One region of the Bacillus sp. JJ864 genome, then DNA from elsewhere that is predicted to be linked to it. Evidence: a T-box and tRNA genes for the amino acid it is inferred to sense, from the RefSeq annotation. Region 1 holds a T-box; the other holds one or more tRNA genes.
What was found. A T-box is a leader RNA that pairs with one kind of tRNA and senses whether it is charged. The one in region 1 lies ahead of ileS (isoleucine--tRNA ligase), so its partner is inferred to be a tRNA-Ile.
Positions count from the first base shown of each region.

Region 2: it has a tRNA-Ile gene. The T-box ahead of ileS (isoleucine--tRNA ligase) is inferred to sense a tRNA for this amino acid. The anticodon was not compared.

Region 1 is NZ_JBALLY010000052.1:99,833-103,209, forward strand. It holds gene ileS (isoleucine--tRNA ligase) at 1-1,434, opposite strand, end outside; T-box leader at 1,516-1,736, opposite strand; gene divIVA (septum site-determining protein DivIVA) at 1,788-2,294, opposite strand; gene V7024_RS09875 (RNA-binding protein) at 2,388-3,161, opposite strand; gene V7024_RS09880 (YggT family protein) at 3,172-3,377, opposite strand, start outside.
Region 2 is NZ_JBALLY010000002.1:68,692-72,068, reverse strand. It holds gene V7024_RS00890 (MFS transporter) at 1-312, opposite strand, end outside; gene sodA (superoxide dismutase [Mn]) at 501-1,112, opposite strand; tRNA gene V7024_RS00880 (tRNA-Ile) at 1,336-1,409, opposite strand; gene V7024_RS00875 (DUF1189 domain-containing protein) at 1,842-2,609, shown strand; gene V7024_RS00870 (hypothetical protein) at 2,675-3,016, shown strand; gene ispG (flavodoxin-dependent (E)-4-hydroxy-3-methylbut-2-enyl-diphosphate synthase) at 3,367-3,377, shown strand, end outside.

The DNA.
Region 1 (3,377 bases):
AATTGTCTCATCTGTAATAATTGGATCACCATTTTCTGCATAGAATACAGGAATCGGAACACCCCATGCACGTTGACGAGAAATACACCAGTCACCGCGGTCACGAACCATGTTATGAAGACGAGTTTCCCCCCAAGCTGGTACCCATTTTGTTTCCTCTACAGCTTGTAATAATTCTTTGCGGAATGCTTCAATAGATGCAAACCACTGTGCAGTTGCACGGAAAATAATTGGTTGTTTCGTTCTCCAGTCATGCGGATAAGAATGCGTAATAAATGTTAATTTTAATAACGCACCAACCTCTCCTAATTTTTCTGTAATTGGTTTATTTGCTTTATCGTAGAATAATCCTTCAAATCCAGGAGCTTCGCTTGTTAATACACCTTTATCATCAACTGGACAAAGAACTTCTAAACCGTATTGCTTTCCAACTAGGAAGTCATCTTCCCCATGTCCAGGTGCTGTATGTACACACCCTGTACCAGCATCTGTTGTAACATGCTCACCAAGCATAACAAGAGAATCACGGTCATAGAATGGATGTTTCGCCGTTGTATATTCCAGTTCGCTACCTTTTACTGTTTTCACAACTTCAGCATTTTCCCACTCTAATGTTTTCGCAACTGTTTCAAATAACTCAGAAGCAATGATATACTTCGCATCTGCCACTTTCACAATGCTGTATTCAAGTTCTGGATGAACAGAAATACCTAAGTTAGCTGGCAACGTCCAAGGTGTCGTTGTCCAAATAATGAATTTTTCGTCGCCTTCTAAAACATTCTTTCCATCTTTTACAGGGAATGCCACATAAATAGACGCAGATTTTTTATCTTTATATTCAATTTCCGCTTCAGCTAATGCAGATTCACTCGTTGGAGACCAGTAAACAGGTTTTTGTCCTTTATAGATATAACCTTTTTTCGCCATTTCACCAAATACTTTAATTTGCTGTGCTTCATATGCTGGCTCTAATGTAATGTATGGATGATCCCAATCACCGCGTACACCTAAACGTTTAAATTGCTCGCGCTGACGATTTACTTGCTCGTATGCATATTCTTCACAAAGTTTACGGAATTCAGCAACTGTCATTTCTTTACGCTTAACACCTTTATTTGTTAAAGCTTGCTCAATTGGTAATCCGTGTGTATCCCAACCTGGTACATATGGTGCACTGTATCCTGTCATTGATTTGTAACGAACAATAAAGTCTTTTAATACTTTATTTAATGCATGTCCCATATGAATGTCGCCGTTCGCATATGGCGGTCCATCATGAAGCACAAATAGCGGGCGTCCTTTTGTACGTTCTTGCACTTTTTCATAAATGTTCATTTCAGCCCATGTTTCTTGCATGACAGGCTCACGTTTCGGTAAATTTCCACGCATTGGAAATTCTGTTTTTGGCATTAATAATGTATCTTTATACTCCATGCTCAAATTCCTCCTTGAATATATAAAAGAATGACATTTTTTCTAGATAAATGGAATAAAAAAGAGACCTTCTCATCCCCAAAAAGGGACGAGAAGGTCTCCCGCGGTACCACCCTAGTAGACTACTACATATAGTAATCCTCTTTATATTCTTAACGCGAATACACGCCTCTGCTTACTTTGTTGTTCAGCGAGGAACTCCAGGGTGATATTCCCCATTCTCTCCTTATCCTGAGCTTCCACCGTCCTCAGTTCGCTATATAAGGTATGAAAAAAGTACTTATCCCTATCTTCGTTTTTCTAAAAAATTATGTTGTATAGAATTATATGTAATAACGCGAAAAACGTCAAGTTTACACTGTTTCTTCTTTCTTAAGAAGCTCATCTACTTCTTCTTCTAACTCAATTAACTTGTCCCAATCATCATTGTTTAGCATTTCAAGCTGTGCTTCTAATAGCATACGGAAACGTGTACGGAACACTTTTGCTTGCTTTTTCAATTCTTCAATATCAAATGCCACTTTTCTTGATTTTACGAGCGCTTCATTAATAATACGGTCCGCATTTTTCTCTGCTTCACGAACAATTAATTTTGCTTCTTTTTGAGCATTACGTTTGACTTCTTCTGCTGCTTCTTGCGCTACAACGATAGATTTATTCAATGTATCTTCAATATTAGAGAAATGTTCTAATTTCCCTTCTAGTTGTGCGACTTTTTCTTCTAACGCCTTCTTCTCACGAATTACTAATTCATAATCTTTGATGACTTGATCAAGAAATTCATTTACTTGATCCTCATCATAGCCACGAAAACCACGACTAAATTCTTTATTATGAATATCTAACGGTGTTAACGGCACAAACGCCACCTCCAAGTAGGTTATCTAAAATTTCCTTTTTTAATTATATCTTTTCTTCGACAAAATGGGAGACTTTCCTTCTAAAAAAAGAAATCATTTTAAGATTCCATACAAAATTATCCATTTATCGCGCTTTGTTTTTCCCTCAACAGTGAGTAATTTACTTCTGCCATAACCTCTCACAGAAAATACGTCTCCTGGAAAGCATTCGTAAGCAGATTGCTCAACGACTTTCCAATTCACTTTCACAAGACCATTTTTAATGAATGGTTGAACCTTTTGACGAGATATATGAAACATTTCTGCTAGCAATACATCTAATCGCAGGGATGATACTGTCCCTGACTTTTCATTCCACTGATCTTCTATATGTATTGCAAGATCAGTGGACACAGGTGATAAAGATACTTTTGTTTTTCCAATTGATTGTAAATTCATTCCTATATACGATACAACTTCTTTTGCAACTACAATTTGGGCACGATCGTTTTGGAGCCAAATATCTCCGCATTTCTCTCGCTTTAAACCAAGTGACATAAATGCTCCTAATATTTGACGATGCTCCAGTGAATAAAATTTAGAAGGATAGTCAATTTCTAATATTTCTATTTGAAATTCTTCTGTATTCGGCATAAGGTAATCGGGATAAATTAAAGCCCGTTTTCTTTCTGCACTGGGAGCAGCTCCATATAACTGAAACGCTGCATCTCCTTGATTTCCAACAATCATCGAAACAATTTGTTGTTCACGCGGGTCAAGAAAATCAGTAAGTTTCACTTGATGATATTCTTCCGCTGCATGCTTCCATTCTAATACTTTATCAACGAAAACCGTTTCTTCAGGCCTAAAATGTTCATAAATGCTCATCTATATTGTCTTACCTCATGAAAAATTCAAATACACGTACTAATCCTGAACTCGCTAAATTCAGTACAAGGATTGCCACAATTGGAGAAATATCAATTACACCAATTGATGGGATAAATCTCCGGAACGGTTCTAAATACGGCTCACAAATACGGGCAAGGAAATCACCAAATGTTGACTCTCTTGCTCCTGGAACCCAAGATAAAAGGATATAAA
Region 2 (3,377 bases), on a different contig from region 1:
CGAAGCATTCGTTCCCGTCAGCAATACAACAATAAAAAAAACAGCTAATGTTGTTACACCAATGCGGAGTAAAATCGTACGATCTACTCGTTTCGCTAGTTTTCCGGCAACAAGAAAAGTCAGCGGCTGTAAAACAACGCTTGCTAAATTATAAAAGCCAATATTCATAAAATCCTTCGTTTGTTTCCATAAATAAATATTTACAAACGTATTGGATAACGAAATGGCCAACGTATATAACCCGCCAATTATGAGTAATAAAACTAAATCACGATTCACCTCAACATCGCCAACTAAATGTTTCCATTTCATATTAAACTCTCCTTTACTTCATGTTCTAGTCTTCCAAAGAAGGTCACAATTATGTAAAGAAGAAAAGTAGAAAATGAAACTTTCATTAGTAAGCATTTTTCTCATTAATATTGAGGTGAGCCAATCAACTCTCAAAAAAAGCATAGAAAAAAACTAGGAGAAATATCTCCTAGTTTTTACAATTATTATTATTTTGCGTCTTGGTAACGTTTTTCAACTGCATTCCAATCTACAACGCTCCAGAAAGCATTGATGTAGTCAGGACGACGGTTTTGGTAATGTAAGTAGTATGCATGCTCCCAAACGTCTAATCCTAAAACTGGAGTTTTCCCTTCCATTAATGGAGTATCTTGGTTTGGTGTGCTTGTTACTTCTAATTCACCATTGTTTACAACTAGCCATGCCCAGCCAGAACCGAAGCGAGTTGCGCCTGCTTTTGCAAACTCTTCTTTAAATGCATCAAAGCTACCAAATTTCGCTTCAATTGCACTTGCAAGTTCACCTACTGGTTGTCCACCGCCATTTGGAGAAAGGATTGTCCAGAATAAAGAGTGGTTTGCATGTCCACCACCGTTATTGCGTACTGCTGTGCGAATTGCTTCTGGCACTTCGTTTAAGTTTGCAACTAACTCTTCGATGCTTTTTTCTGCTAATTCCGCATGTCCTTCTAATGCAGCATTTAAGTTTGTTACATATGTGTTGTGATGTTTTGTATGATGGATATTCATTGTTTCTTTGTCAAAATGAGGTTCTAACGCATCATACGCATAAGGTAAATTTGGTAATTCATGTTTCGCCATTGTTATATTCCTCCCATTGTATGTATTGCCGATAATGACTTGGCATACAAATTCATTTTACCCTAATTACATAAGGGTGAAAACAAATTTAGCGTATTGCCTCGCTAACATTAAGGTAGCAAATTTCCCATTTCTTTTCAAACGAAATGCTCATACATTTCGTAAAAAAAGCTTCCTTCTATAAGGAAGCTTATCCGCTATGTATTAATATACGAAATGGATATGGACCCTGTAGGACTCGAACCTACGACCGGACGGTTATGAGCCGTCTGCTCTAACCAGCTGAGCTAAGGGTCCGTGATATATGAATAGCCGCTACGGCATCGCCGTTATCAACCATATGCTCTCTCTACATACAAGTTAAAGAAACGACATCAAAACCCCTTTCTTTTTAGGGGAGGACGAGAGCATCTGGCCATGCATAGAAACGGTCAGGGCCTTTTCCTACCACATGCAATGTTTAAAACAAAAGGAGTAAGCAAGTAGCGATCATGTTGTATTCTGCATAGCAGCGACTTATATGTAAAAAAAATTAAAATAGATTTATATAGCCAGTTCAACTGCGATGGAATGGATGATTATATGTAAAAATGTAAGATAAATTTACCATAGTAAAAAGAAATGTGTCAATTGTATTTTCACATGCGACATGATATATCTTGTGATTCCTTAAAAACATACGTTACAATGAGATTGTAAATCAATATATTTAAAGAAGGAAGTGAATGCATGTCCATATTTACACAACTATTTAAAAGCTTATACGCACCAAAAGAGATGGCAATCTTTCGTTTTCAAAAAATCGGAAAGACGATTCTTTACATAATGTTACTATGCCTGCTTGCTACCGTTCCAAAAACGATTTTATTTGGAAATTTCGTTCAAGAGGGCATTCATTTAATCGATCGCGCTATCGAAAAAGATGTGCCTGATTTTAAAATTGAAAATGGCGAGCTGCACGCAGACATTAGCAAACCAATTGTAAAAGATGAAACAGATTTTATTTTTGTATTTGATCCAAACGCAACAGACACAAAAGCCTATCCAAATCGAGATGGTATATTCATTTTAAAGGATAAAATGATTTCAACAGCACAGCAACAAACACAATCCTTCCCATATACTGATTTTGGAAATACAACGTTTGAAAAGAAAGATATCCAAGAAATCGTTTCATTCGTTGATAACATCTCTCCAGTTGCGATATTCTTAATCGGGATATTTATTTACTTATTCCAACTATTTATTACATTTCTTGGTGTTACCCTATTGGCATTTATCGGCTCTGCAATGAGCGGAGAGCGTAAATTATCTTACAAACAAGTTTGGACATTAACTGCCTATAGTTATACAATCCCAACTATATTCTTTATGATTATGGACTTATTAAAAGTGCATGTCCCATTCTCATTATTTATATTCATTGGTGTTGTCCTCATCGTTCTTTATTTAACAATAAAAGAAGTGCCAAAACCAAAAGAAAAAAATTCACTATAAAAAATGCCTTTAAGGCATTTTTTTTTTGGACAAGCATATATTTCTCTACAAAGGAGTGGAAAAATATGAAAAGGCTTGGCGGTGTCTTGTTACTACTTGTTCTCGGTTACGTCTTGTACTATGATATGACAATTGGCACGTTACCGTTGCTTCATACATATTCCAAAACAAAAGAAACTTCAGCTAAAGTTGCAAGTAATAAACAAAAAGAAAATACATCACTGGCAAAATATAAAGTCATTGAAGTAAAAACAGGCGATACCGTTCTCTCTGTTACAGAAGAAATTAATAAGAAAAAAGTCCCTTCTATTGAAACAGTTGTTACGGACTTCAAGGACTTAAATCAAAACGACTCTCCAGCAAAATTACAAGTCGGGAAAAAATACAAATTCCCCCTCTATCCGTAATAACATCACATAATCCTTGTCAATTACAGTAAGGCGCTGATACAATAGGAAAAGTGAAACTATATAAATACAACTAAAAAAACAACATAAAAGCTCCTTTTTTTAGTTGGGCGAGAGCATCTGGCCATGCATAGAAGCGGTTAGGGCCTTTTCCTGCCACTTTCAATGGTTAAAACAAAGGGAGAAAGCAAGTAGCGATCATGTTTTTTCTGCATAGCAGTGACTTGTATGTTGAAAAATCAAAATGGATTTATATAGACATTTAGCTTCACTTGACAAATACTGCATATAATATAAATGCGTTTGTCTACAAAATAAGAAACTTCTTTTATAAGGAGAGCGATCTATTCGTGAATGAAAT